Regions from separate parts of the Mesorhizobium sp. WSM3873 genome, predicted to be linked through region 2. Evidence: riboswitches for the same ligand, from Rfam matches in the RefSeq annotation. Region 2 holds a riboswitch; the other holds the start of a gene.
The links. A riboswitch is a leader RNA that binds a small molecule or an ion and turns the genes downstream of it on or off. The one in region 2 is predicted to bind glycine.
Positions count from the first base shown of each region.

Region 1: it holds a riboswitch for glycine, as region 2 does, so the genes downstream of both, gcvT (glycine cleavage system aminomethyltransferase GcvT) here and A9K71_RS05030 (D-amino acid dehydrogenase) in region 2, are expected to answer to the same signal.

Region 1 covers NZ_LYTM01000034.1:257,367-272,458, forward strand. The annotation lists gene A9K71_RS20895 (hypothetical protein) at 1-135, shown strand, start outside; gene A9K71_RS20900 (response regulator/pilus assembly protein) at 149-1,363, shown strand; gene A9K71_RS20905 (CpaF family protein) at 1,360-2,781, shown strand; gene A9K71_RS20910 (type II secretion system F family protein) at 2,785-3,750, shown strand; gene A9K71_RS20915 (type II secretion system F family protein) at 3,752-4,714, shown strand; gene A9K71_RS20920 (hypothetical protein) at 4,848-5,321, shown strand; gene A9K71_RS20925 (GGDEF domain-containing protein) at 5,496-6,668, shown strand; gene gcvP (aminomethyl-transferring glycine dehydrogenase) at 6,683-9,493, opposite strand; gene gcvH (glycine cleavage system protein GcvH) at 9,510-9,878, opposite strand; gene gcvT (glycine cleavage system aminomethyltransferase GcvT) at 9,886-10,986, opposite strand; glycine riboswitch at 11,136-11,222, opposite strand; gene A9K71_RS32935 (hypothetical protein) at 11,362-11,490, opposite strand; gene A9K71_RS20945 (molybdopterin-binding protein) at 11,490-12,281, opposite strand; gene A9K71_RS20950 (cytochrome b/b6 domain-containing protein) at 12,283-13,164, opposite strand; gene A9K71_RS20955 (DUF1345 domain-containing protein) at 13,268-13,945, opposite strand; gene A9K71_RS20960 (YaiI/YqxD family protein) at 13,969-14,436, opposite strand; gene gfa (S-(hydroxymethyl)glutathione synthase) at 14,499-15,068, opposite strand.
Region 2 covers NZ_LYTM01000005.1:100,050-115,141, forward strand. The annotation lists gene A9K71_RS04975 (cytochrome P450) at 1-1,090, opposite strand, end outside; gene ehuA (ectoine/hydroxyectoine ABC transporter ATP-binding protein EhuA) at 1,567-2,382, opposite strand; gene ehuD (ectoine/hydroxyectoine ABC transporter permease subunit EhuD) at 2,384-3,049, opposite strand; gene ehuC (ectoine/hydroxyectoine ABC transporter permease subunit EhuC) at 3,053-3,718, opposite strand; gene A9K71_RS04995 (transporter substrate-binding domain-containing protein) at 3,780-4,625, opposite strand; gene A9K71_RS05000 (amidohydrolase) at 4,793-5,965, opposite strand; gene A9K71_RS05005 (Lrp/AsnC family transcriptional regulator) at 6,213-6,668, shown strand; gene A9K71_RS05010 (aminotransferase class IV) at 6,967-7,926, shown strand; gene A9K71_RS05015 (glycine C-acetyltransferase) at 7,994-9,178, shown strand; gene A9K71_RS05020 (Xaa-Pro peptidase family protein) at 9,244-10,413, opposite strand; gene A9K71_RS05025 (heme-binding protein) at 10,606-11,037, opposite strand; gene A9K71_RS05030 (D-amino acid dehydrogenase) at 11,074-12,312, opposite strand; glycine riboswitch at 12,358-12,454, opposite strand; partial or broken gene A9K71_RS05035 (plasmid pRiA4b ORF-3 family protein) at 13,703-14,338, shown strand; gene A9K71_RS29850 (alpha/beta hydrolase family protein) at 14,254-15,092, opposite strand, start outside.

The sequences.
Region 1 (15,092 bases), on a different contig from region 2:
CCCTGGCAGTACGGCGTCCAGAACACCAGGCTCCTGGTGCCGGCTCCGAGCACGAGCTCCACGGCCAATGCCGCGGGCACGAAGGCCGGCGCGGCGCCGGCTTCGACGACATCGGTATCAACGACAGCAGACTGATGAGCTGACGACCATGGCATCGGGCACCAAGACCAAGAAGATCCTGCTCGTTTCGACCGATCGGGCGTTTTCGCAGGACACGCGGACGGCTTTCGCTGCATCCGAGGTCATCGAGCTTTTGACGGTCGAGAAAAGCGTCAACGAACTGCGCGGCGAGGTCCAGGAGACCGATTTCGGCGCCGTCATTGTCGACATGGACGCGGCCAAGCTCGAAGAGATCGAGTCGCTGCAGCGCATCATGCGCCGAATCGAAGGCCGCGTCCCGGTGGTCGTCGTCACGCAGGAATTCAATGCGGCGGCGGTGCGCATCCTGGTGCAGCTCAAGGTCGCCGACTTCCTGGTGAAGCCGATCACCACCGCCGATCTGGTGCGTTCCGTCATTCGCGCGCTGCAGGGCCCGGGGCGGGAGGAAAACTCCGAATCGCAAATCTACACCTTCATGCCGGCCGCCGGCGGTGTCGGCACCACCACGCTTGCCCTGCAGACCGCCTTCCAGCTGCACCATTCGGTGACGCGCGGCGCCTCGACCTGCGTGGTCGACCTCAATTTCCAGCAAGGCGCCTGCGCCGAATATCTCGACCTCGAGCCGCGCTTCGACATCACCGAAATCGAGAACCAGCCCGAACGCCTCGACCGGCAGCTGCTGGACGTCATGCTGTCCAAGCATGCAAGCGGGCTCTGCGTGCTGGCGGCGCCGACGCGCCCTTCGGAAATGCGCTCGTTCAAGACCGATGTCGTGGTGCGCATGCTCGACCTCGTCTCGGCCTATTTCGACAATGTCGTCATCGACATGCCGCGCACCTGGTTCCCGTGGACCGAGACGGTGCTGCTGGGCTCCAACAAGCTCTATATCGTGGCCGAGATGACGGTGCCTTGCCTGCGCCACACGCAGCGTCTCATCCAGGCCATCTACGAGACGGCCGGCAAGGAAGTGAAGCCGAACGTCATCGTCAACCGTTTCGAGCAGAAGATGTTCGACAGCGGCATCAAGCAGGCCGACGTCCAGGATATCCTCGGCGAGCACTTCGTCGGCGGCATCTCCAACAACTACCGGCTGGTGCGCGAGGCCGTCGACCGCGGCGTGCCGCTGCACGACATCGATCCGAACGCCAATGTTGTGAATGACCTGAAGAAAATCATCCTGCCCGAGGAGGCGGTGGCGACGACGGCAAAATCGAAGTCGCTGTTCGGCCTCGGCAAGGGCCTCTTGAAGAGGAAAGCAGGATGAGCAGCCGCTTCTCCAACCTGCAGAATCGCGATGTTCGTCCGCTGCGGGCGCCCGAACCCGCGCCCGTTGCGCATCACGCCGTGGTCATTCCGACGACCCGCAAGCCGGCGCCGCCGAAGCCGGAAGCAGCACCCGCAAAGAGCGCCAACAAGGTGCTCGACGCGCGCGTGCGCATCCACCGCATGCTGCTCGAAGAAATCAACCTCGTCGCGCTGGAGCGGCTGCCCAAGGACGAAATGCGCCGCCAGGTGCATGAGTTCGTCTCGGAAAAGACGCGTCAGGAGCGAATGGCGATCAACACCGCCGAGCTGGACGCGCTGGTGGATGACATCGTCGACGAGATGGTGGGCCTCGGCCCGCTGGAGCCGCTGCTCAAGGATCCGGAGATCAACGATATTCTGATCAACGGCCATCAGAACTGTTTCGTCGAAAAGCGAGGCAAGCTGCAGCAGGTCCATATCCCGTTCAAGGACGAGGCGCATCTGCTTCGGATCATTAATAAAATCGTCGCGGCCGTCGGCCGCCGCGTCGATGAATCGCAGCCGATGGTCGACGCCCGCATGCTCGACGGCTCGCGTTTCAACGCCGCGATCAGGCCGGTCGGCGTCGACGGGCCGCTGGTATCGATCCGCAAATTCTCCAAGAACAAGCTCGGCCTGCACAAACTGGTAGAGTTCGGCGCCATCACCCAGAACATGGCCGAGGTGCTGGCGGCGGCCGTGCATGCGCGCAAGACGACGATCATCTCCGGCGGCACCGGCACCGGCAAGACGACGATGCTCAATGCCTTGTCGGCCTTCATTCCCGAGGACGAGCGCCTGATCACCATCGAGGACGCCGCCGAGTTGCAGCTGCAGCAGCCGCATGTCGCGCGCATGGAAACGCGCCCGGCAAACATCGAGGGTCATGGCGAGCTGAAGCAGCGCGATCTGGTCAAGAACGCGCTGCGCATGCGGCCCGACCGCGTCATCCTTGGCGAGTGCCGTGGCGAGGAAGCCTTCGACATGCTGCAGGCTATGAACACCGGCCATGAAGGGTCGATGGCGACCATCCACGCCAACACGCCGCGCGACGCCATATCGCGCCTCGAACAGATGCTCGGCATGACCGGCATGCCGATGACGGTGCAGTCGATCCGCAGCCAAATCGCGAGCGCCATCGACATCATCGTGCAACTGACGCGCCTGTCCGACGGCAAGCGCAAGGTGACCAGCGTCGCCGAAGTGACGGGCATGGAAGGCGACGTCATCCAGATGCAGGAGATCTTCCGCTTCGTGCGCACCGGCATGGAGGCGGATGGCAAGATCGTCGGCCATTTCGAGGCGACGGGCATCCGACCGCGCTTCCTCGAGGACCTGCGCAACATGGGCATTGAATTTCCGGGCAAGTATTTCGAACCCGGCCGGCCGCAGGAGTAGCCGGTGCTCGAGGGATTCAGCCCGATCTACGCCGTCTACGCCGCGGCGGCGCTCACCGGCATCATGATCGCCGAAGGCTGCTACCTGCTCTATGCCGGCCGCAGCGACAAGCGCACGGCGATCAACCGCCGCATGAAGCTGGCGGAGAACAAGATCAGCCAGGAGCAGGTGCTGATCCAGCTGCGCAAGGAGCGCGGCATGGAAGAGGGCACGCCCCTCCTTTCCTTCGATCGCTTTCGCGCCTTGCGCACGCAGTCCGGCATGATCATGCCGATGCCCAAATTCCTCACGATCACGTCGGGGATAGCGTTCGCTCTGGCGCTTTTGGCCGTCTGGTACGGCCTGCCTTTGCTGTTCGGGCTGGTCGTGCTTCTGGTGCTGGTGCCGGTGCTGCCGGTTATGGCGATGCGTTTTCTGCGCAAGCGCCGGCATAAGCGCTTCGGCATGCAACTGCCGGAAGCGCTGGAGCTGATCACGCGCGGCCTCAAGGCCGGCCACCCGGTGCCGGTGGCGATCGCGATGGTGGCGCGCGAGATGGCCGATCCGATCGGCACCGAGTTCGGCGTCGTGGCCGACGAAGTGACCTATGGCTCGGACCTGGTTTCAGCGCTCAACAACCTGTTCGACCGCGTCGGCCATGAGGACCTGCCGCTGTTCGTCACCGCTGTGTCGATCCAAAGCAGCTCCGGCGGCAATCTGCGCGAGATCCTCGACGGGCTGTCCTCGACCATCCGCGAGCGCGGCAAGCTGCGGCGTAAGGTGCGCGCCATTTCGACCGAAGGCCGCATGTCGGCCTATATCCTGACCGCCGTGCCGGTGCTTCTGTTCACCGCCATCATGGTGCTGATGCCGCAATTCTACCACGAAGTGTGGGGGATACCGAAGACCTGGTACATGCTGGGCGGCTCAATCCTGTGGCTCCTGCTCGGCAATGCCATCATGTTCAAGATGTCGAATTTCAGGTTCTGAAATGGAAGAGGTCATCCGCTTCCTTGCCTCGCTAGCGCCGACATCGCTGATGCCGGTGGCGGTGCTGCTGCTGGTGATGGGCGGCGGCGCGGTGGCATGGCCGCTGGTCGTTGCGCAGGGCGACCGCAACGAGGTCAAGCGCCGGCTGAAGGTCGAGGCGGCGCAGCCGATCGAGCAGCCCGAGCCGGCACCCAGGAAAAACGCGAACGCCGTGCGCGAGAAGGCGGTGAGGCGGGCGCAGGAATTCTATGCCAAGAGCGATCCGGAGAATGTCGCGCGATTGCGCATGAAGCTCATCCAGGCCGGCTACATGGAGCCGCGCGCCGTCGGGACGTTCTTCCTGATCCGTTTTGCCGCGCTGGTCGGAATGGCGCTTGGGGCATTCCTGGTCAACCATTGGGCGGCCAGCGCCGAATCGACCGTGACCAGCCGCTGGACCTTCATCATCCTGTCGGGAGCGGCCGGCTATTTCCTGCCCGGCCTGGTGCTGACGCAGAAGGTGCGGGAAAAGATGCGCGAATACCGCAATGGCTTTCCCGACTTCATGGATCTGATGATCGTCTGCTCCGACGCGGGCATGAGCATGGAGGCCGGCATCGAGCGGGTCTCGAAGGAACTCGCCAGGACCTATCCGTCGCTCAGCCAGAACCTGCAGCTGGTGTCGCTGGAGCTGAGGGCCGGCCGCAGCCTCGACGATGCGCTGAAGGCGCTCGCCGATCGCCTCAGCCTCGACGAAGTGCGCTCCTTCGCGACGCTCCTGCAGCAGTCCAAGGAGCTCGGCACCAGCCTGTCGGGAGCGCTGCGTGTCTTTTCCGACGAAATGCGCCACAAGCGCATGTCGCTTGCCGAGGAGAAGGCACATGCCTTGCCGGCCAAGATGTCGGTGCCGGTGACGGTGTGCATCCTGCCGGTGGTGCTGATGGTCGCCATCATCCCGATCGTCGTAAGGCTGACGTCGCACTGAGGCCGGCGGTGCTGGTTAACGCATCCTTTGCAAGCAACTGAAATTTAGGCGCATTTCGGCACCGAAGCTTAATCGCTCTCCTGTATGGTCCTTGCTGAAGAACGACCCGGCAAATCGGGCGACGGGGCAGGGCATGCGTCACAGACTTTCCACGGCAGCGGCGGTATCGGCGGCCGTCTTGATGATCACCGGCTGCACGACGAACAGCAGCGTCGACACGACCAAGACCACCGCAATCCAGGCGACGGCCAAGGATATCAGTGCCGCCGACCTGACGGAGGGCAAGGCGCAATTCCGGGAGGCGAATTTCGGTCTCGCAGAACAGCATTTCCGCAAAGCGGTGGAGCTCAAGGCAGACAATGCCGAAGCCTGGATGGGGCTTGCCGCCTCCTATGACGAGCTCGGCCGCTTCGACTTCGCCGACCGCGCCTATGCGCAATTGCTGAGGGTCGCCGGGCGCAAGCCGCAGATCGTCAACAATATGGGCTATTCGCAGCTCCTGCGCGGCAACAAGATGAAGGCAAGGGCGCTGCTGCTCGAAGCCAAGGCCGGTCTCGCCGACCAGACCGTGGTCAACGCCAACCTGGCGCTGCTCGACAAGAGCTGATCTGCTTCCGGCCCGTCCCACCGCGGAACCGTGCCGCAGTGTCAGCTGACATGTCGACGCTTTGTAAACCCTTTGTCGAGCGAGCAGCGGACACCGGCCGAAAAGGGTTTGCGCCACGCCTCTACAACCTACATTGAGGAAGCAACGAGTCTCCCCAACGGCAGATCTTCAGAGATGTTGGATTTCAGCTCGCTCCTGCTCGCGGCGGCGCTGTCGGGCACATGCCTCAGCGTCACGATGCTCGCGATCTGGCTCACCGCGCCGCAGGCGCGTTTCGTGCTTACGGTCGCCTGCGGCATACTCGTACTCGTTGCCCATGTCGTCCTGTTCTGGCGCTATACCAAGGACGCCAACCCGTGGCTCTGCCAGATGGTGCTTGCCCTGCTCAGCCTGGGGTTCCTCGTCATCTGTTTGTCGGCGATGCAGTATCTCGGCATCTGCAGTTATCGCCGCGCCATCGTGCCGGCGCTGGCAGCGATGGCGGCCTGCGCCCTCGTCACCTATTTCGGCTTCGATGGCGTCGGCTTTCTGATCACCTATTCGACGGTGACGGCGCTGCTCGGCGCGATCGGAACGATGTTCTGGATCAAGGGCGATCACGACCGCCGGATACTGCTCGTCGTTTCGTTTCTCAGCGGCGCCTGCGGGATATCCTTCGGCCTGTGCGGCCTGGTGCTGCTGGTGCAAGGGCAATGGGTTCTCGGCGCCGCGCCCGACAACTGGGCGGAGCGGTTGAACTCCGTCGTCGCGGTCGCCTGCATGACCGGCCTCGGCGCGCTGACGCTTTCGTTGCACCATCTGCAGGCGCAGATCGAGCTCAAGGCCGCGACGATGACCGATCCGCTCACCGGCCTGATGAACCGCAGGGCGCTCAGCGAGCTTTACGGCGGTCGCAGCTTCGGTCCGTTCATGGCGATCGCGATGTTCGACCTCGACCATTTCAAGACGACCAACGATGTCTTCGGCCATCCCGTCGGCGATCAGGTGCTTTGCCGGTTCGCGGCGGTGATCAAGAAATATGGCAGGGCCGGGGTCGATGCCTTTCGGCTCGGCGGTGAGGAGTTCGCGCTCGTCCTATCGCGCATGACGCCTGAAAAGGCGCACGATATGGCAAGCAGGATCGGGGTCGCTTTCGGCACCGAAATCGTCCCGACCCAACGTGGTCCGTTGCGCAGCAGCGTCAGCGGCGGCATGGGATTTGGCGCCGCCGATGGTCGGACCCTGGACGAGGTGCTGGCTGAGGCGGACGCCGCGCTCTACGCCGCAAAGCGCGCCGGGCGAAACCGCGTGATCGCCCAACGCCGGGAGGACCAGCCCGATAGCGGGCCAGCCCTGCGCTCGGCCTAACTTGCCCTGACCGTCTACTCTGCGGCGCCGAGATATTCCGACAGCGGCGGGCAGGAGCAGACCAGGTTGCGGTCGCCGGCGACATTGTCGATGCGCGAAACCGGCGGCCAGTATTTTGCTGCCAGATCGACGTCAGCCGCTGGGTAGGCTGCTTCCATCCGCGAGTATGGATGCGGCCATGCGCCTGCCAATGCCTCGGCGGCAGTGTGCGGGGCGTTGACCAGCGGGTTGTCGTCGAGCGGCCATTCGCCCTTTGCCACCTTCGCCGCCTCGCCGGCGATCGCAATCATCGCCTCGCAGAATCGATCGAGCTCACGCTTGGGCTCGGATTCCGTCGGCTCGACCATCAGCGTTCCGGCGACCGGGAATGACATGGTCGGGGCGTGGAAGCCGTAGTCAATGAGGCGCTTGGCGATGTCGTCGACGCTGATGCCGGCGCTCTCCTTGAGCACGCGGGTGTCGAGAATGCACTCATGGGCGATGCGATCGCTCCTGCCCTTGTAGAGGAGGGGGAAATGCGGCGCGAGCCGCGTCGCCACATAGTTGGCCGAAACGATCGCCGTCTCGGTGGCCTGCTTCAGCCCGGAGCCGCCCATCATGCGGATATACATCCAGGTGATCGGCAGGATCGAAGCGCTGCCGAAGGGCGCGGCGGCGACGGCATGCGCCGAACCTTCCGTGACATGGCCCGGCAGATAGGGTTTCAGATGCGCCCTGACGCCGATCGGGCCGACGCCCGGGCCACCGCCGCCATGCGGGATGCAGAAGGTCTTGTGCAGGTTCATGTGGCAGACGTCGGCGCCGATATCGCCGGGGCGGGCGAGACCGACCAGGGCGTTGAGGTTGGCGCCGTCGAAATAGACCTGGCCGCCATGCTCGTGGATGAGGGCGCAGAGATGGCGCGCGCCTTCCTCGTAGACGCCATGCGTCGAGGGATAGGTGAACATCAGCGCCGCGAGGTTCTTGGAATGCTCGTTGGCCTTGGCCCGCATGTCATCCATGTCGATGCTGCCGTCCTCGGCGCAGCGCACGACGACGACGCTCATTCCCGCCATCGCCGCGCTCGCCGGATTGGTGCCATGCGCGGAGGAGGGGATAAGGCACACGGTGCGGTGGCCTTCGCCGCGCGCGCGGTGATAGGCGCGGATGGCGAGCAGGCCGGCATATTCGCCCTGGCTGCCGGCATTGGGCTGCAGGCTGACCGCGTCGAAACCGGTGATCTCCGACAGCCAGGCCTCCAGGTCGCCGACCATGGCCCGATAGCCGGCCGAATGGCTGGCCGGCGCGAAGGGATGCAGGTTGGCGACATTCACCCAACTCACGGGCATCATCTCGGCGGCGGCGTTGAGCTTCATGGTGCAGGATCCGAGCGGGATCATGGCGCGGTCCAGCGCGAGGTCCTTGTCGGCCAGCCGCCGCAGGAAGCGCATTATCTCGGTCTCGGAGTGGTTCTCGTGGAAAACCGGCTGGGTGAGGAACTCCTTGCCGCGCCGCTTACCGGGCATCGAGCCGGCTGCCACCGTGCCGGGCTTGGCGCCGAATAGCGCCGCGATCGCTTCGAGGTCGGCTTCGGTCGAGGTCTCGTCGAAGGCGATGCCGACGTGGTCGGCATCGATGACGCGCAGCAGCCGGCCAGTCTTCTCGGCGGCGGCGGCTATTGCCGCTGCCTTGCCCTTCACTTCCGCCGTCACAGTGTCGAAGCGATGTGCTCCGAGAACGGCCACGCCCGCTGTCTTCAGCCCCGCCGCAAGGCGGTTGGCGAGAGTGTGGACGCGCTCCGCGATCGCTTGCAAACCGGCGGGACCGTGCCAGATCGCATAGGCCGTCGCCATGTTGGCGAGCAGCGCCTGCGCGGTGCAGATATTGGAGGTCGCCTTGTCGCGGCGGATGTGCTGCTCGCGCGTCTGCAGCGCCAGGCGATAGCCTGGGCGGCCCTTGCTGTCGGTCGACTGGCCGACGAGGCGGCCGGGCATCAGACGGGTGAGCTTGTCGGAGACGGCGCAATAGGCTGCGTGCGGGCCGCCAAAGCCCATCGGCACGCCGAAGCGCTGCATCGGACCGACGGCGATGTCGGCACCGAGCTTGGCCGGCGCATCCGTCAACGTAAGCGCGAGCGGGTCGGCGATGAAGACGACCAGAGCGCCAGCGGCGCGGGCCTTCTCGATCGCCGCCTTGTGGTCGCCATAGACGCCGAAAGTGTCCGGCCAGGAGACGAGCAGGGCGGCGGTGTTGTCGTCGATGGTCTCGCCGTCGACCTCGGTGCCGAGCGGTTCGGCGCGGGTGCGCACGACATCGAGCGTCTGCGGATGCGGCGTGCCGGCAAGCGCCACCTTGGTGCGCTTGTCGCGGTGATGGCGCAGTGCGATGCCGACCGCTTCGGCAACGGCGGTGGCCTCGTCGAGCAGCGATGCCGACGCCACCGGCAGGCCGGTCAGCTCGGCAACCAGGGTCTGGAAATTGAACAGCATCTCCAGCCGGCCCTGACTGATCTCGGCTTGGTAAGGCGTGTAGGCCGTGTACCAGGCCGGGTTCTCGAACATGTTGCGCTGGATGACCGGCGGCACATGGACGCCGTGATAACCGGCGCCGATGAAGCTCTTCAGCACCGTGTTCTTCACCATCATCGCCGACAATTCGGCCAGTGCTTCGGCCTCGCTGGCCGGAGTGGGCAGGTTGAGCGGCAGGTCGAGGCGGATCGATCTCGGCACGGCCTGGCTGATCAGCGTTTCGACGGACGGAACGCCGATGGTGGCGAGCATTGCCCTGACATCGTTGACGCTGGGGCCGATGTGACGGGCCGAGAACGGAATGGGTGCTGCGGTCATTTCAAAGATCCTGGTATCAGCCGATATGGGCTTTGTAGGCGGCCTCGTCCATGAGGCTGTCGAGTTGGCTTGCGTTGGAAAGCTTCATCTTCCAGAGCCAGCCGTCGCCGGTCGCCGCCGAATTGACCAACGAAGGATCCGACGACAGTGCTGTGTTGGCTTCGGTGATCTCGCCATCGACCGGCGCGTAGACGTCAGAGGCCGCCTTGACGGATTCGACGACTACTGCAGTGTCGCCCTTCGCGAGCTTGCGGCCGATTTCCGGCAGTTCGACGAAGACGAGATCGCCGAGCTGCTCCTGCGCATAGTCGGTGATGCCGACGGTGGCGACGCCGCCTTCGACGCGCAGCCATTCATGATCCTCAGTAAAATAGGTATTTGCCATCGGAATATCATCCTTTGCGGTAGCGATGTGGCGTGAAGGGCAGCGAAGTGACATCGATCGGGATCCTGGTCCCGCGGACGTCGGCGAATAGTCTGATGCCGGGCTTGGCCAGCGCAGTGTCGACATAGCCCATGGCGACCGGGTGGCCCGTCGACGGGCCGAAGCCGCCCGAGGTCACGTGGCCGGCCGCATTGCCGTCGGCATCGACAAGCGCGGCGCCGGCGCGCACCGGCTGACGACCATCGGGCTTCAGGCCAACCCGCTTCTGAGACGGCCCGCGGTCGAGGATCGAGCGCAGCGCGTCGGCGCCGACGAAGTGACCGGAAGCGCGGAGCTCCTTAGGGATCGCCCACATCAAACCGCCGCTCGCCGGATCGATCTCGGGTGTCAGATCCTGGCCATGCAGGCAGAGCCCGGCCTCGAGCCGCAGGCTATCGCGGGCGGCAAGGCCGATCCATTGCACGCGCTCATCCTGCAGCAGCTTGCCGACGAGATCGCGGGCATCCGCTTCCGGCAGCCCGATCTCGAATCCATCCTCGCCGGTGTAGCCGGAGCGGCTCATGAACCAGTTTTGCCGGGGCTCGACACCATGCATGAACAGCAGCGAGCCCGTTTCGATACCGGCTCGCGAAAGGGCCGCCCAGGCATCCGGGCCCTGGATCGCCAGGAAGACGCGGTCGAGCGGCTCGACCTTGGCATCGAAATCCGCGGCCAACGCACGCAGATGCCTTTCATCCTCGGCCGCATTGCCGGCGTTGGCCACCACCATGAATCGGCCATCGTCAAGACGCGTGACGATCAAGTCGTCGATGACGCCAGCGGCCTCGTTGAGGAAGAAGGTATATTTGGATTGGGCAATCTCCAGCGCGCCGGCGTCGAGCGGGCAGGCGCGGTTGAGTAGGGCGGCGGCGCCCGGGCCGCCGACCTCGAACAGCTTCATATGCGAGATGTCGAACAGGCCGGCATGCTCGCGCGTGTGGAGGTGCTCCTTCATCACGCCCGCCGGATAGGTCAGCGGCATCGACCAGCCGGCAAAAGCGCCGAAACGCGCGCCCGCGGCGCTATGCAAATCCTCGAGGGGTAGATGTTTGGTGTCTTCGCCGGTCATGTCTTCTCCAGAGTCGCACGCAATCGACCGCCATTGGCGGTCCAGTCCGTGCCCCTCTGTCTGAAGCCTGAGAGACTCGCGCCCCGTAACTCTGTCGGCAGCGCTTACACCTTCGGCGCGGGAAGATTCCCGACTTTCCAGAGTTGTCTTTCCCGTCCACGGTTCTTTTGCCTGAGAGATTTCGGGCGATTTCCCCTTCGGCGACAGCTTGCGCTGTTCTCTCCCGCAAACAGGTAGGACTCAGTCACCTGAGCCCTCGACGCGCCATCCATAGCCCGTCGGCGACACCTTGTCACCTCCCAGCGACATATCTCTCGGCAGCCGACGCCGATGACAACACCCGATCTGGTCTGAACGGCGGCCCAGCAAGGCGGCCTAGTCGCCCGAGGCCATCGTCTTGCAAAGGATGATGTTGGAATGGCCGATTGTCGCCGTGAGGCTTTTCTCAATCGCGTTGAACTCGGCTGACGCAAGATCGTGCTCGGCCTGCAGGCGAAGCGCCATCAAATACCGGCATACCAGTCGTAGCCATTGTCTTCCCAATAGCCGCCGCGACCGCCGCCGACATTGGCGAAGCCGTCGACCAGCTCGATCTTGTAGAGATATTTCGGCATCTTGTAGCCGAGCTGGCGCTCGACCCGCACCCGCAGCGGCGCGCCGTTCTCGACCGGCAGCGGCTTGCCGTTCAAGCCGTAGGCCAGGATCGTTTGCGGATGGCGGGCATCGATCAGGTCGATGCTGCCGTAATATTTGATGTCGCCAGACAGGCTTTGCTCGATCGTGTCGAGGCAATGGAACATGACGTAGCGCGCCTGCGGCTTGACGATGGCCTGATCGAGCACCAGCGAGAGCGGCGTGCCGGTCCATTTGGCGATGCAGCTCCAGCCTTCAACGCAGTCGTGGCGGGTGATCTGGGTGCGGCTCGGCATGTTCTGCAACTGCTCGCGGGTGAGCGACAGCGGTTTTTCGACGAGGCCGGTCACCTCCAGGCGCCAGTCGGCGAAATTATTGGCGAGAAGACCCTTATAGGTGTCGTCGTCAGGCGCGGTGACGCCGTTCGGCCGCTGCGGCTGGCGGATGTCGGCCTCGCTGAATTCCGGTGCCAGCGCGTCCCGGCCGGCAAGCAGGCGCTGTGCGCGGTATGTCAGCCCGTTGGCATTTTCGAGGAAGCTGCGCAGCCCGCTGCCGACGCCCAGACCGCTGTCGAAGGCATCGCAGCCCGACAGCGCGATGCCTGACAGACCGAGGCTGGCGGAGGTTAAGAACTTCCGGCGGCTAATCTGGAATTTTGCCATGTCAGGCGCTCCTCTCGGTTGCCTGGTCGTGCTTTGCGGGCGGGTCGGTGCGGTACCAGCCGGTGATGATCGAGCGCAGCTCGTTGATCGGGCCGGCAGCCACGATCATCAGCATATGGACGACGAAGAAGAGCACGAGCAGCACCATGACAATGAAGTGGATGGTGCGAGCCGTCTGCCGACCGCCCAGGATTTCATTGAGCCAGGGAAGCACCGAGTTCATGCTCGGCGACATCGCAAGCCCGGTGATGATCATCAGCGGCAACAGCACGAAGAGCACGCCGCCATAGGCCATTTTCTGCAGCGTGTTGTATTCGCGCGCGTGGTGGAATTTCAGCTTCGCATGGTCGACGATGTCGCGCGGCAACTTGCGCAAGTCATCCAGGCGAGGGGCAAGATCGCGGCGGATATGGCCGTTGATCAGGCTCGCGATCAGCCAAAGGAGCAGGGTTGCGCTCAGCACCCAGGCGAAGAAGAAATGCACGACGCGGGCCGTGCCGAGGTCGTAGTAGGACGGGATCGTCGCCCAGGACGGAAAGGCGCGCGGCGTTTCCTGTCCGGGAGGGCCGGACCAGCCGAGCACGCCGGTGGTGTCGAAGCGATGCCCGAAGATTTTGGCAAAGCCGCGCGGTCCGCCGTCTGTGTTTTCGGCGCCGATCTCGAGGATCGTATTGTTGTATTGGAAGCCCGATTCCTTGCCGATGTAGAGTTGCGGGCGCGCGTTGAAGATCTGCAGGCCCGAAAGCAGCATGAAGAACAGCGAGAACGCCCAGAGCCAATGGGTCAGGCGCGTCCAGCCCGATTGCCGGTAAATCAGCGTCGGGTCCTTCGGCGTGGATGCTTCTACCTCGGTGGAGGGTTCGCTTCTGGCGACGGTCTCCATATCTGGATGTCCTCCCGGCTCGCTCGTCTGCGGCCTCTCAGAGCCTTGTTCTCCTCCCAATACGTCTCCGGCCCAAGCGTTGTTTCATCCGATCACGGATTTATTATGGACTGCCCAGGCTGACCGCGAGATTGACCGCGGCGGCGACGATCACCGTGTTAAAGAAAAAGCTCAGGATCGAATGGACGAGCACGACCTGGCGCATGCGCGAGGTCGTTATCCCAGTGTCGGCGGTTTGCGCAGTCATGCCGATGACGGTCGCGAAATACAGGAAATCCCAGCCTTCCGGGCGTTTGCCGCCGGGAAAATCGAGGCCGCCGACCGGATTCTTCTTCCTGGTTTTCTCGTCGATCTCGTCGCCGTCCATCCAGTAGACATGCGCATAATGCAGCGCCGCCATGGCATGGATTGTGAACCAGCCAAGCGGGATCGACAGCATCGCGAACAGAACCTCCAGCGGATGCGCGGCAGCCTTTTGGTTGATGAGCTGAAACAGCGAGCCGATGGCGAGGCCGACGACCAGGAGCGTGACCGCAAAAATCAGCAGCACCGGCAGGTCCGTGGCACGCGCGTTCTTGCTCAGGTAACGGACGGTGAGCCTCGGCATCGCGACCAACACCAGAAGAGTGTAAGCGGCGAAGAAGAGGTTGGCGCCGATGGAGTAGGGCAGCGGCGCCCCCAGCATCAGGGCGAGAAGCAGCGCGACAATGCCGATGGCCGCAGCCAAAGCGAACTGCACGTGCCGGTGGATCGGCGTGTTGAGGGATATGTCGTCGCCCATGGCCGGTTCTCAAGGGCTTCGGGTCAGCCGGGTGTGGCGGGTTTGAGCGCCCGCCGCAAGATGCGGTCGAGCTCGCCGAGAAAGTTTGACCTGTCCTTCGCCGTGAAGGCGGCGTTCAAGCCGCGGCTTTCGCCGGTCTCGCGCAGATGCTGCTTCAAATCCCGCATCGCCACCGCCATGCCGATGGTCTCGGGCGTGAAGGGACGGCCCGTAGGTCCCAGCACATGCGCGCCGAGCGCCACCGTGCGCGCGGCAAGCGGGATATCGGCCGTCACCACGACATCGTTGGGTTTGGCGTTCTCGACGATCCAGTCGTCCGCAGCGTCCGCGCCCTTGGAGACTACGACATTGCGGATCATCGGATCGCGCGACGGGCGCAGGCCGCCATTGGAGACATAGGTAACCACGACGCCGTGCCGTTCCGCCACCTTCTCGACCTCGGCCTTCACCGGACAGGCATCGGCATCGACATAGATGATGGGTGCTGGCATCGTCTCTCCAAATGTGCAAAGGGCCGGCGTTGGCCGGCCCTTTACCAGAAATCCCGCAATCGTCAGGCCGCCAAGGCTCCCGACTTCTTCGCCGTCCAGGTGGCGATGTAGTCCATCAGGGCGGGGTTGAGGCAGTCATAGGGTTCGAGCCCGATCGACTTCAGCTGGCCGCGGATGCCGTCCATGCGGCTCGGGTCGACGCCGGCTTCGATGATGGAGGAGACGAAGGCGGCAAAGCCCGGCGGCGACCAGCCGTCCTCCTCGAAACGCTCGGGATGGATGAAGGACAGACCCTTGAAGGGATGGTCGCGCTCGACCGGGCCGTACATGTGGACGCCGCAGCTGGTGCAGGCATGGCGCTGGATCAGCGCTGCCGGGTCGACCACCTTCAGCTTGTCGCCATTCTCGGCCACAGTGACGTCGCCGGTGCCGGCAACGGCCACGACCGAGAACACCGCGCCTTCCGGCTTCCAGCATTTGGTGCAGCCGCAGGCATGGTTGTGGGCGATCTGGCCCTTGACCTTCACCTTCACCGGGTTGCTGGTGCAGAGACAGACCAGCGTGCCGCCGGAAAAGGCAGCACTTTCCTTCGGCAGCCCGTTGTCGATCTTCGGATGCAATTTTTCCGCCATTCGTCCTTCCTCCCATGTTGAGCC
Region 2 (15,092 bases):
TAGCAAGGTGCATGCCTGCGCAGAGCCGCGGTCCAACGTTCAGGGCCAGATGGTCATTCGGCGCTTTTCTGTTGAGGTCCAAGGCGTGTGGGCAACTATAGTGCTCCGGATCTCGGTTGGCGGCCGCGTGTAGATTGCAAATAACGTCGTCCTTCTTCACCGAGACGCCCAAGACCGATACGTCGCGGTTCGCTACCCGGAACCGCCATTGAACGGATCCTAAAAGCCGCAACGTCTCTTCCACAAAGGCGTTAAGGGTCGGACCCTGATCGTACGTGACGGCCTGGCGGGCTTCGGGATTCGTCAGATAGAGGTAGACAGCGTTGGCAATGGCGTTTGCCGTCGTTTCTCCCGAGCCAATGGCAGAATCTCGCGTGTTATGGAGAACTTCCGTTACCCCGAGGCCAGGAAAATCCTTCTCACCCTGAGACCAGAGCAAACTTATGAAATCGTCACCGCGCTTGTCTTTTCGTTCAAGGACGAGGGGGAGAAACAGCTCGTTCAGCCTGTCCGAGGCTTGCTGAGCCTTTTGCATCAATTCGCCAACGGCATTTTTCATGCCGATCCAAGCCACGATGTCCTTGTGCCACTCCGCAACCTGCGTGACGAGCGCATCGTCCTTCCACGGGAGCCCAAACATCGAGGCCATCACCCGCTCCGGAATGGCCTGTGCATACTCAGTAACGAGTTCGGCACTCCCTCTTTTCTGGAAGCGGTCTATCGCATCGTTGATCACGGGCAGCACGTGATCAACACGGTACTTTGTCATGGCACTGGGGCTGAGCAGCTTGAGATAAACCCGCCGCATGGCCGCGTGTTTCTCGCCGGTCATCACCGAAACGCCGGTCGCCCCGCCATTGATTTCAAGCGTCTTTGGAGATGCGTCGACGTACATGATCCGAAACGTATCTTCGTCGCACTCGATGATCTTGCACGCGTCGTAGCTCACGGCGAGCCAGCAGTTCATGCCGGGGTCCCACACCAAAGGGCCACGTTTCCTAAGTTCATCGTAGCTTGGGAACGGGTCTACGTTTGCCAGCGACAGCATTGACCAATTGGGAGAAGAGATCGGAGTCAAGGCGGGTGTCATAATGGGTTCCTTGATATCAAAGATAGCGTCTTGTCGATTCCAGGTTGCGAGAGTATGCGGTCATCAATTGTAGGCTCGCCTTTCGGGAGACCTCTTCCGGGTTGGCGTTGGAGCTGCGCGTATTGCTCCTTGTTCGTCTGACATAACCACGCACCACGTTTCCACCTCAAACGCCTCATCCATTGCCAAGCTGTCATAAGCCCGCCCTAGGGCTCCAACAGGCCCTTTGTAGCTTCGGCCGATCCGCCAGGCGCGATCAATTCAAGGAAGCGTCACTAGGTGCAAATTAGGCCATCCACGGCCTACATTCGTGCCAAAAGGTGATGCTTATTGAAATAGGCTCTGCATAGTCCTGCGTGGCGTGAAACGTATCTGCAGAAAGCAGCGTCCAGCGGTCTTATATAGGCAACGAGCATTGGCCGCTTGCCGCTCCATTTCGTGCCCGCGGCAATCATTCGGGCCCAGGCAGCTCCTGATCAGACGGCTTCCTTTACGGCGTGGAGAAACTGCTGGGTCCTTTCCCTTTGCGGATTAGAAAACAACTCTGCTGGAGTACCTTGTTCCTCAATCTTGCCGCCGTAGAAGAAACACACCCTGTCAGAAATGTCGCGAGCGAACCCCATCTGGTGCGTCACCATCAGCATGGTCAGATTATGTTCCGCGACGAGCTTTCTAATGACGTTGGTGACCTCACCAATAACTTCTGGATCAAGCGCGGACGTAACTTCGTCAAACAGCATAACCTTCGGCCGCATTGCCAGCGCGCGGGCGATTGCTACCCGCTGCTGCTGGCCGCCTGACAGCCTCGAGGGATGCTGATCCATTTTGTGCACCATGCCTACCATTTCGAGCAACTCGACACAGCGGTCACGAGCCTCGGTTTTTGGCATTTTTAGCACCTGGACTGGGCCCTCCATGCAATTCTCCAAGGCGGTCATGTGCGGAAAAAGATTGAAATGCTGAAAGCACATGCCGATATCGGAGCGACGGCTACGAATGTATTTTTGGCTAGCTGGGACCAGCACCCCATTCTTTTCCATGTGGGTCAGGGGCTTTCCGTCGACGTAAATACATCCCCCGTTGATTGTCTCGAGCGTCATCAAGACCCTCAGTACGGTTGTCTTGCCTGATCCTGACGGGCCTATGATGGTGACCGTTTCACCTGCCGCCACATCAAGGTTCAGGTCTTCAAGCACAACGATCGGCCCGTAGGCCTTTCGCACCTTTCTGAAACTCACGATGGGCGTGGAATCGCCAGCGAGCTGCAGGGGCATGTTCATAAGGTCGGTCATGTCAAGTTCCTAACCTATGGCGGATATACCGTTCCAATAGATTCACCAAGCCGGCTGAAGGCAATGAAATCGCTAGGAATATCACTCCGACCAAAGTGTAAGGCTCTAGGAAACGGTAATTCTCGGTGCCGATAGCGTTGGCCGTGTGCATCAGCTCTGCGACACCTATCACCGAGAGCATCGGGGTGTCTTTGAATATACCAACCAGATAGTTACCCATTCCTGGAATGCAGAGCGGGATGGCCTGAGGGATGACGATACGAACATAGGTCTGTTTGGTGGACATGTTCAGCGCGGTTGCCGCCTCCCATTGCCCACGCGCGACCCCCTCAATCCCGCCGCGATAAACTTCGGACAGGTAGCAGGCATAGTGGAGTCCGATGGCTAGCATCCCTGATATCCATGGACTCAGCCGCACTCCAAATTGTGGGGCAACGTAGAAAACGAAAAAAACCTGAACGAGGAGCGGTGTCGAGCGGATAAACTCTATCAGTTCACGAATGAGCCACCGCAGGAATGTAGCATTGCCACGCTGAACAAGGGCAAGTGCTAGACCCAGCACCATAGCAATAGCATAGCCGGACAGCGCGGCAATGAGGGTGTTGCCCGTGGCGTGTATCAACCGCGGTAAGATTTGCCAGGTGAAATCCCAGTCCCAATTGAACATGACTCAAGCTGAGCCCAACTTGGAGCGCATTCGTCTCTCGAGACTGCGCATACCGGGAGTCAGCAAGAATCTCGCCAATATGTAGTAGATGACCAGCGCTGCGCCGAAAACTTGGGCCGACAGAAATGTCTGGCCGTTGATCTGTTTGGCTTCGAACATGATGTCCGCAACCGATATCAGGGATACGAGGGCCGTGGCCTTCAACAACTCGATCAAGAGATTGCCCCAGGCCGGCAATGCAATCACCAGCGCCTGGGGGAGGATGACGCGGCGCATCCGCTGGGCTGGAGCCATATTGATGGCCAATGCGGCTTCCCACTGCCCCCTTGGCACTGCAAGAACGGCGCCTTTAACCAGTTCGGCGCCGTAAGCCCCGATGTTCAAGCCAATCGCCAAACACCCTGCGGTAAACTTCTCAATTGTAAGGCCGAAGAGCGGAAGCACGAAAAAGATCCAGTAGAGCTGGACCAATAGGGACGTGCCTCTGAACAGTTCAACGTAGCAAACGGCGACCGCTCGCAGAAGGGGCGTTGGCGCAAGCTTGCAGAGGCCTGCAATCATCGATAACGCGATGCTTAGAACCGCCGAGCATGCGAAAATAAGGATTGTCTCCCAGGTGCCTGATAACAGCCGGGGCCAGTACTGCGCAAGAAACTCTAGAAAACCCATAATCTATCCGCTAGCAGGACCGGGATGCGGGCTCCCAGCGGGTGCCCGCATCCGCCGTACCTTACCGGTTTGAGCAAGCCCACTGGGTCGTGGTGGGACCAGGAAGATTAACCTCGGACAAGCCGTACGGCTTGACGGCCTCGATCATCCGAGGTGTCCCAACGTATTTTTTCAAGGCCTCGTTGAACTTGGCCAAGAAATCAGCGTCCTCGGTGCGAAACCCAATGCCCACCCAGTTCTGTGTCCAGTCGGGCAAGTCCGCGGGATTTGTAGCTTCAAACTCGCCGTTCGACCCATCTGCCATCGCCTTTACTTCGAAATAGGTCATTCCGCCGGCGTCCGCGCGGCCCGATTTGACCGCGGCCAGGACTTCAGACGGTCCTGGAACCTGTGTGATCTGGTCGTCGCTCACGCCTTCCTTTTTTGCTGCCTCGATCAGGTTTGCACCTGAATAGGTGACGAATGCAGCGTTCTTCTGAAGGATATCCTTGTAGTTGTGGATGCCCTTGGGATTTCCGGCGGGCACCAGAAACGCATCACCGGTCTTCGCAATTGGCTCAGAAAATGCAACGTTCTTGCAGCGGCTTCCCAGGATGTACATTCCGCCGGTGATTATGTCATAGCGGTTGGCCTGCAGGCCGGGGATAAGGCCGCCCCAATCGGTAACGGTGGTCTCGAAATTGGTCAGGCCCATGTCTTTCAAAATGCCGAGCGCGACGTCGTTGACGAAGCCCTTTGGCTGGCCCTTGTCGTCCGGAAAGGCATAGATCGGCACGTTCGAGAACCCGATCCTGATCGGCTGACCGGCGGTAATGCGGTCTGAAAGCGGACCTGCGGTTACCGAGTAGGCGCCTGCGAACAAGGAAATACCAGCTGCTAGGATGGCTGTTCCCATTTTGGTTTTCATTTTGCTACCCTCTTACTGCCACGATTGATCGTGGTTGATTGCGGCTGCCTGTGGCAAAGATGCAACCGACCGTACCTGGGCATCATGGAGCACTCTTTGCATGCTATTTCGCCAAATGTGCCCGATGGGCGAAACACCCCAACCATAAGTCTGGCTTTTTTGAAATGTTAGCTACCTTTCCCAAGGACAGCCTCCACGACGTTCACCCAATAGTCCACGCCGTACCGGATAGCGTCATCGTCAAAATCGTAGGCGCCATTGTGCAAAGCGGCCGATGGGCCATTGCCGATGAAAATGAGGGCCCCTGGGCGTGCCTGCAGCATGTAAGCGAAATCTTCTGCAACCATCGCCGGCCTTAATCTGTCGTCTACCGCTTCCGCGCCGGTGCATCGAGCCGCGCTAATGGCAAGAGCAGTGGCAGCGCTATCATTCACGGTCGCTGGAACCGATCGGCGGTACCGGTAGGCAATGTCGCCCCCGAAAGCTTGCGCGATTTTGCGCGCAACGATCTCGATCTGGGTCTCGGCGAAGTCACGCAGGGAAGGGGCCAATGCGCGGACGGTTCCAGCCAGTTCAACTTCGTCGGCAATTACATTGTAAGCATTCGAGGCCCGGAGCTTCGTGACTGAAATCACCAGCGACTCGATCGGATCGGTGCTGCGCGACACCAGTCCTTGCAGGCCAGTGATGACTTGGGCGGCGATAACGACCGGATCGACCGCTAGGTGCGGTGCTGCGGCGTGCCCGCCGCGACCTTTTACAACGATATCGAAATCATCCTGGGAGGCCATCATCGGGCCTGCGCAGATCGCGAATTTGCCTACGTCGATCCCTGGCCAGTTGTGCATTCCGAAGACCTGGGAGATGCCAAAACGGTCCAAAAAGCCGTCTTCGACCATCTTGAGCCCGCCCGAGGGCAATTCGACCTCCTCGGCCGGCTGGAAGATGAGCGCGACGGTGCCTCTGAAACTCCTTCTTTGGGAAAGGTACTTTGCAGCACCAAGCAGCATCGCCGTGTGGCCGTCGTGACCGCAGGCGTGCATCTTCCCGGGGGTCCTGGAGGCCCAATCCTTTCCAGTCACTTCATGGATGGGCAATGCGTCCATATCTGCACGGAGGCCGATAGTCGGCCCGTCGCCGCCTTCGCCCCGGATGAAAGCGACCACGCCGGTGGCGGCTATGCCGGTTTCGATATGGTTGATTCCAAAGGACGCCAACTTGTCCGTGACGAACCGTGCGGTCTCATGCACAGCGAAGTCGAGCTCGGGGTTTTGATGCAGATGCCGGCGCCAAGCTGTGGCCTCGTCGGCCAGATGATAAAACGTCTCGACTGGGAACATGCTGACTCCATTCATCGAGCCTGTCGGCCGACGAGGGCCATATCGGCTGGTTGTGCAGATTTACCGGAAGCGCTTGGAACATTTTGGGCAAAACGCGCATCAGCCTGAAATGAAACGATCACGCCTCCACCACGATTGCAATGATGGTCCCATTTGCATGGGGTAGCGTTTCGTTGCGCGTCCGATCTTGCAACGAGCATTTCGGATCGCTAATGCCACATGGTGGTTTCGCATCTGAGGTGCAGGGATGATAGATGATCTTGACCGCCGGATACTCGGGGCGCTTCAAAGAAACAACAGGCTGTCGTTTTCCGAGCTTGCGGACCTCGTGGGTTCGTCCGCTGCCTCATGCATGCGCCGTGTCAACAGGTTACGCGCCGACGGGGTTGTTACCGCGGATATCTCTTTAGTCGACCCCAAGGCGCTCGGGAAATCGTTGACAGTGGTCGTCACCGTGGAACTCGACCGCGAGCGCTTGGACCTCGTCGACGACTTCAAGCGAGCGATGAGGGCGGCAAAAGAAGTCACTCAATGCTATATGATCACAGGCGATGCCGACTTTGTTCTCATAGTAGCAGTAGAGGACGTCGAGGCCTTCGACGTTTTTGTAAAGACCAAACTCTACACAAATCCCAATGTGCGCAAGTTCAAGAGCATGATTGCGCTGGACCGAGTGAAGTTTGAGCCCCGGGTTTTAGTGTAGCCCTTTCAAGGCTGAACATTTCCACCACTCCCGCCCGGTTTTTGAAGCGTGCATTGCGGCCGGCGCGCCACTTTGATCGCAATCAGCGCATCGAAGTCTGCGATTTAATTGGTCGCGGGTGACCGGCGGTCGGCCCAAAAGGCTTCGTTCGGGTCGATACCAGCGGCGCCGTGTGCTGGCGGTCTGAGGTGCGCCAACATTCGAAATGCTGGCACGTGGGGCCGCTGAGCGGTTTGCGGCGATAAATCGTGATCGGGTGTGCGAGCGCCTGGATTGAAAAGATTTGGAGGACTCAGGAATGACACTTGCTGCAGCCGAACCTGCAACAGCTCTCCCGGCCATAGAGCAACGGCACCTGGATCACCGACAGTATCCCCATGGCGTAGCATTCATGGACGGTCAGTACCTGCCTATGTCCGAAGCCAAAATATCCGTCTTGGATTGGGGCTTTCTGCATTCCGATGCCACCTACGACACTGTCCATGTATGGGACGGACGGTTCTTCAGGCTGGACCTGCATCTGGACCGGTTCTTTCGCGGCATGGAAAAGCTCCGCATGAAGCTTCCCTACAGCCGCAGTGAGATCGAAAAAATCCTGTCAACCTGCGTGGCGCTATCTGGGCACAAGTCGGCATATGTCGAAATGGTTTGCACGCGAGGTGGCTCGCCCACCTTTAGCCGTGACCCGCGCCGGTCGGAGAATAGGTTCATCGCATTCGCGGTGCCTTTCGGATCGGTCGCCAACAAGGAACAGCTTGAGCGCGGCCTACATGTCGCCATCAGCAACACCGTTAGGATTCCGCCCAAGTCGATCGATCCGACCATCAAGAACTATCACTGGCTCGATTTGGTGAAAGGCCTGTTCGATGCGTACGACTACGGTGCCGAAACTGCATTGATCGTCGACATCAACGACAACATTGCTGAAGGGCCTGGCTTCAACGTTTTCACCGTCAAGGACGGCCGCCTGAAGACACCGGCTTATGGCGTCCTTGCCGGCATTACCCGGCAGACCGTATTTGATCTATGCGGCAATTTGGGCCTCTCCGTCAGCGCCGGCGACATTGATCGCGACGAGTTGAAGGGTGCCGATGAGGTTTTCATCACGTCTACAGCGGGCGGGATCATGCCCGTGTCCAAGATTGACGAAACCGTTGTAGGGGACGGCAAGGTTGGCGCTCTAACACGCCAGCTGACAGACCTGTATTGGGAGAAGCATGCCGATCCGGCATGGTCGACCGCGGTAAATTACGCATAGTACCGCGATATATTGTCGAGCGTTCCTCCCCGGCGCGGGGAGGGCTGTGCTGCCGAGAGTCTGCCCGATGACCGACGCTTTCATTTCCCATCTCTCGAACGAACTCGCCGGCCTGAAATCGGCCGGCCTCTACAAATCCGAGCGGGTGATCACGTCGACCCAGTCGGCCGAGATCGGGGTCGGCGGGCAGAAGGTGCTTAATTTCTGCGCCAACAACTATCTCGGCCTCGCCGACAGCGCCGAGCTGCGCGCGGCGGCTAGCCAGGCGCTCGACCGCTATGGCTATGGGATGGCGTCGGTGCGCTTTATCTGCGGCACGCAGGAGGAGCACAAGGAACTCGAGGCGACGATTTCATCGTTCCTCGGCATGGAGGACACCATCCTCTATGGCTCGTGCTTCGATGCCAATGGCGGCCTGTTCGAGACGCTGCTCGGCGAGGAGGATGCGGTCATCTCCGATGCGCTGAACCACGCCTCGATCATCGACGGGGTACGGCTGTCGAAGGCAAAGCGCTTCCGCTATGCCAACAACGACATGGCCGATCTCGAAGCGCGGCTGAAAGAGGCGCGCGATTGTCGGTTCCGGCTGATCGCCACCGACGGCGTCTTCTCGATGGACGGCATCATCGCCAATCTTCGGGGCGTGTGCGATCTCGCCGAGAAATACGATGCGATGGTCATGGTCGACGACAGCCACGCGGTCGGCTTCGTCGGCAAGAACGGTCGCGGCTCGGCCGAGCATTGCGGCGTCGAGGGCAGGGTCGACATCATCACCGGCACGCTCGGCAAGGCGCTTGGCGGCGCTTCCGGGGGCTACACCTCTGGTAAGAGGCAGGTGGTCGACTGGCTGCGCCAGCGCTCGCGGCCTTATCTCTTTTCTAACACGCTGATGCCGGCGATCGCCGGTGCCTCGATCAAGGTGTTCGACATGATCCGCAACTCCGATGCGCTGCGCGAGCGCCTCAATGCCAACGCCGCTCGATTCAGGTCACGGATGGGCAAACTCGGCTTCACGCTGGCCGGGGCTGACCACCCGATCATCCCGGTGATGCTGGAGGACGCCAGCCTGGCGCAGGAAATGGCAGCACGCATGCTCAAACGCGGAATCTACGTCATCGGCTTTGCATTCCCGGTTGTGCCCAAGGGACAGGCACGCATCCGCACGCAGATGTCGGCGGCGCATTCCACTGAGGACATTGACCGTGCGGTTGAGGCGTTTGCGGAGGTAGCAAGGGAACTTTCGGTCATATGACCTGCGGTCTCTAACTACCTCGCCGCCAAACAGAGCTTCGGGCGAAAGCCTAGACTAGAACCCCATCAGCGTATCTGCGCTAGCTGCTTCGGCGCCCGAACTGTGAGCAGTTGAGCCTTTCCTTCAGTGACCACGACTGTTTCCTCGTGCAGGACGATTTTACCGGCCTCGTACTCCAAGGCAGGCTCAATGCAGAGCACCATGCCCGGCTGCAATATCGTATTGTCCTCAAGTCGAATTGACGGCGGTTCGGTCAGTCGCAACCCAAGTCCATGCCCCATGCGCCCGTTGCTATTGAGGTCCGCCCCACCCGACGAGAGTGCCTTGGCCATCTGTTCAAAGACAAATCCGGCCGTAACCCCCGCTGTTGCCGCTTGAAGCCCAATCTGGTGCGCTTCCCAAACCTTCTCTTGAGCATACCGTAGGGCATCTGTAGCCCTGCCAATCTGGTAGTTGCGATCGTAATCGCAGAAATACCCGTCGAAGGTCGTACCCGTGTCGATGAAGAGCAGGTCGCCATCAGCGATTGGCCGGTCCCTTGGCCCGCCCGTAATCTCGAAAGGCCCGCCGACGTCGGATCTGCAAATGAGGGTCGGGATAGCGCCGGCGCCGCCCATATTGAGGCGACCGCGGAATTCCCGAAGGATCGTACGTTCAGTATCGCCGATTTTAACGAAATCGGGCACTTGGGCGTATACGGCACCCGCGATGTCGACAGCCTTTTTGATTTTACTGACCTCGGCCGCGCTCTTGATCATGCGGAGCTGCCAAATGAGGCTTGCGCCATCAACAATCTCGACGCTTTTCAGATCACCGATGATCGCATTCAATTGCGTTACCGGCATTCCCAGTCGCAATTCGAAACCAAGCTCAGCCCCGACCCGTCCGTGTCGCCGGGGCAGGTCGGATATCGCAGCGACAACGAGAGATGTGCCTTCGTCCTCGGGCCGAGGCGAAGGCCAGGCTCTGATTTCCTTAATCCACGTCTTCTCGATGATAGCCCTTCCGATCTCGGGAATAATCGCAAGGGGCGCCCCTGTAGCAGCCACCAATACGAACCAAGGTCGGGTGTAGCTCTCCCAGAACGTGGAATCGACACCGATGAAGTACCGGATGTTGTCCATCGAAGTGAGCAACAAGCCGTCGAGGCGGTGTTGACCCATTAGCCGCTGAGCCCGGGCGACACGCTGTTCGAACTCGGTCGGCGCAAAGCCGTAGGAGGCCTCTAGATCCATTCTATAACTCTGTCTATCCAAACGTTCTCGGCCGTGGCGGCTGCATCTACCCACTATCGTAAAGGCGCTCAGTGCACGAAGGATGCCAAAATCGCGCTGGCGCCGCAGACGCTATTTCAAATGTGCCTGATCACTCGCGAGATCTGCGTCGCTTGCCAGATGAGCTCAAGGGCCTTTCGTTGGTTGCCTGAATCAGGCCGCATGAGCATTCAAGCCCCCAATCTCGATTGCCTCCACGGCCACTGCTTCATCGTTGTCAGATGTATCTCCGGTAACCCCTACCGCTCCAAGCAACCGACCGGCCTGGTCTCGCACTAGGACGCCCCCGGGGACGGGAACAATCTTGCCGCCTGATATAGCGGTCAGGCCGGATACAAAGTGAGGGCGGTCAGATGATGCTTTGTCGAGCCAGCGTGAGCCAAAACCGACGGCCAAAGCACCGTAGGCCTTGCCGAACGCAATTTCAAAGCGGAGCATTGAAGCCCCATCCTGCTTCTGAAACGCGACCAAGTGGCCGCCAGCATCCAGAACCGCAACGCTCAGGGGCTTAAGACCCTTCCCGCTTGCCGTCGAGCACGCCCGATTAATGATGGAATTGGCAACTTCCAATGTCAGCTTGGTCATTTGATTTTCCCTTGAGCTTGTTAGTAGGGGCGTCTTCTATGCCGCAAAACGAGCATCGACCGGAATATCCGCAGCCACAATCGTGGCCAGCATGGCCGATGTTGCGGCAGAAAGCGTCCACCCCAGATGCCCGTGACCCGTATTGTAGAAGACACCTGGAACCCGGCCTTTGCCGACCCGCGGCATCATGTTCGGCATCATCGGCCTCAGCCCTGCCCACGGTACAACGTGTTCAGTTGCGACTTTCGGGAACATCATCCGCGTCCAGTCAACCAAAGGTCTGATGCGATCTTCGCGGATGTCGAAATTGACGCCGTTGAACTCTGCGGTCCCTGCTACGCGCAGACGCGCTGCACCGAGGCGGCTGGTCACAATTTTGGCCCGATCGTCCAGAATGCTTACCCAAGGCGCCGAGGAATCTGCCGCAGAGCCATCCAAATCCACCGTAATTGAATACCCTTTTACCGGATAAATATTGATGCGATCCCCGAACATCGCAGCGATATCGCGACTATTTGTTCCCGCACACACTACAATGCCGTCGGCTTCCAACGTCTGATCGGCGCCACCAGTTGTGCAAACGAGGTTAAAGCAATTCCGGCGTTCAATCCGGGTCACCGGAGCGTCATATATAAATTGAGCGCCACGCTTTGTGCAGGCCTTCTCCAAGCCCGCGCAGTACTTGTGAATGTCGCCGGTAGAATCCGACGGGGTGTAAAAACCTCCATAAAAATTGCCATGCATTGCAGGTTCAATCCCGGCAAATTCGCTGGGCGTCACCGAATGCCGGTCGAGGCCACCTTCGTTCAGCATCTTATTCACCTTCAACGCATGGTCGAAGCCGGCTTTGTCCCAGTAAACATGCAGGATCCCGCGACGTACGTGATCAAAGTCGATCCCTTCACGGTCAGCAATCTCGAAGAGGTGCTTACGGGCCGCGATAGCCAGGCGGGTCGTTTCAATCGTGTTCTCGCGGTATCGCGAAATATTGGACACGAACTCCAGCAGCCAGCTGTACTTGTGCCACGACGGGGCAGGGTTCATGAGGAGTGGCGCATCCCGCCGAAGCATCCACTTGATTCCCTTGAGGACGGTCGACCAGTGATTCCAGACTTCGGCATTGCTCGCGGACAGCTGGCCGCCGTTGGCGAACGACGTTTCCATCGCGGCATAGCGACGCCGCTCAACCACAGTGACGTCGTAGCCTTGCTCCAACAAAGCATAAGCCGTCAACACACCGGCAATTCCGGCGCCAATTACAATAATTTTAGGCATTTTAACTCCGAACAGTACAATGGGTGCGAGGCCGGCCCGCGGTGAATCCCCAAATCTGTCTCGGGTACCTGAGAGCTTAACCGGACCTGCCGGCTTTCCCCTTCGGTGGACGCTCGAAGCGTCTCTCTCCAGATTGTTCGGCGGTGCGGTCACTTTTGCCTGAGAGTTTCCTTGGGGGGTTGCTCCGTCGGCGTCGGCAGTTGCCGATCTCTCCCGTCCAGCCTTTCGAACACTGCAGCTATACGATGATAGCCATACCATTGATCGCCATTTCCACATCTGTGCTGAAATGTACGGACCATTTTTCCGGTTTCTCTGACTGATATGAGCCCAATGTGCCCAATTTCAAGAAATCGGCTCAGAGTGGTCCTAGCACGCCGATAAGCGGTTGACACCGCACCTACATGAGATCAGTTCGGCTAAAAGCTGAGCGGAGGCAGTGCTGCTCGCCCATCTGGCTCGATTTAACATAATGGATATTATCGGCACCTCGGCACCGCAATAAGACATTGATTTCGAATGGGGTTTGTCAGTTCCATAATATGCGCCTGAAGGATCGCAGGGATTCGACCTAAGAGACCGCTCTTAGGGCGTGTTACGACGCATATATTTCATGCACATTTGTAAGCGCTGCCTGCAATGCCTTTGTCGGCTTTGCGAAGCGAGCCGCCATATTGGAGGATCCAACCTCCGCCATGCAGTGGATCGCTGCGTGTAAGGCGGGCAGCGAAAAAGTGCAGGCGTAGAATTCCGCGGCTTTGTAACGCTGGTGCAGGGGCAATATTGTCGAGACTTCATGGCTGGCCAGGGATCGACTGGACGCGAGCGATCAAGCTTAGCCACGGGGACGCAGCCGAATTTCGGCTGAGGAAATAGTGCGGCCTGTCGCCGCCGGGTGGAGGGGAGCGTGATGTCGGGCTTGAGCAGATTTGAGAGACCAGTCGTCGTTCAGGTCAGCCGTCACGGCTCTGAGCGCATTGTGCTCGATGCGCGGCGATTAAGAGCCAGAGGGTTCAAAAAGCGAATCTGTAAGAGTGGCGGACGGGGATTCAGCTCCTGGCAGAGGCGGAGAACAGCAGTTGTGACGACCGATTTTGGATCACGCATCAATACCTACTCTTCGAGCCAATGCAGCCCGGCTATGAAGGTGCCGGATGTTGCACCGGAATGGGCGAACTCTGGCGGCATGCCTGGTGCCATCCTCTCGGCATTCCAAGTGCCGGCATGCGGTCGATAGCGCCGAAAAGGTCGGGAGACTTCAGGTGGCGCATCAACGGTTGGCACAGAGGCATCCCGGCTTCCTCCTGAAAGCGGCTTTTGGGCGCGACCGCCGCATTCCACCCCTCGGATAGGGCCTTTCACCTTCTGGGCGTAGACCAAGCGATGGCCTGTCGGAATTGAACCGAGGATTAGCCGCACCCTCGAACTGCCGATGGCGCTCAACCTTGCCCAACTCCACGAGGTGCTCCAGGCCTCCTTTAGTTGGACCGATAGCCATTTGCACCAGTTCAACATCGGCGGCATCATCTATGGCGCGCCGGAGTTCGACGACGACGGCTTCACCGCCAATCGCATCTTCAAGGCAACCGAGTTACGGATGGTCGATTTCGTTTTTTCCTACGATCCCGACGAGCAGCCCATCACGATCCGCTATGAGTACGACTTCGGCGACAACTGGCGCCATCTGCTCCGCCTGGAACGCCTTCCGCGCGAGGCAGGCGTCAATTATCCTCGCTGCATTGCAGTTGGCCGGTCAGGGCCGCCAGAGGACGTCGGCGGCCCGCACGGCTATGCCGAGTTCCAAGAAGCATGGCGCGACAGCGGTCACGAAGTGCATAAGGCCATGCGCCGGTGGGCCGGCCGCAAATTTCATCCCGAAGACTGCGACCTCGACGCCATAAACAAGGCGATCGCCAAGGCAGTGCGCGCCGCGCGAGGAAACTACCGCTTCCGCCGCCAACCCAGGGCAGAGTTGTCCGCACACGACAGAAACCGTTTCAAGCTCAAACCGGCCAACAAAATGTAAGGCGGCATGGCAAGCGAATAGTGACCACAGTTCAATGCCAAAAGAGTTAGCCTGGCTCCGGCGTTCTCCAGCCTCTGCATGAACCTCGCCGAGAGCGCCGGCAACACCACTTTGTCTCTCTTGGCCAACACGACGTGAAGATCGAGATCAGGCCGTGCCAGACTATGTGTGTAATTCTCTAAGTTAAGTGGGCCCCAGGCCCTTCTGAGATCGGTCAGCTCAATCTCAGGCTCAAGGCTATCGCGTATCGATCGTGTCGCGCGGCCCGTCCAGACCATGTCCGCTAGACTCCCCGCCGTCAGGAACAGCGAGGCTTTTGACACGGCCTGGTCGCGCGCAGCAATCAACCCCGCGACCCAGGACCCTAAGCTCATACCAAGAACCGAAATCTCTCCATAGCCTTCGCTTTTCAACCAACGTATGAGCTTTCGCCCATCCAACACTGCCTGCCTTACAGATTGGATCGTTCGACCGAGATTAGGGCTAAGCATATAGTCGGCGTGCACGGAGCCGGGACGGCTGCGTTCGAAGTGATAAGGCATAGCAATCTCGACAACCGTGACGCCACGCTGCGAGAAAAAGTTGGCAATCTGACGATTCCGGGCGCTTGCATTCCAATGGTGAAAAATCACCATCGCCTGATCGAACGAACCGCTTTCTGTGACTTTCGCCCAAACAACATTGTTCGGTTCGATATCAGTCGCAATGTCCGACGGAAATTTTAGCCACCCATCTTTCCATTCAAAACAATCAT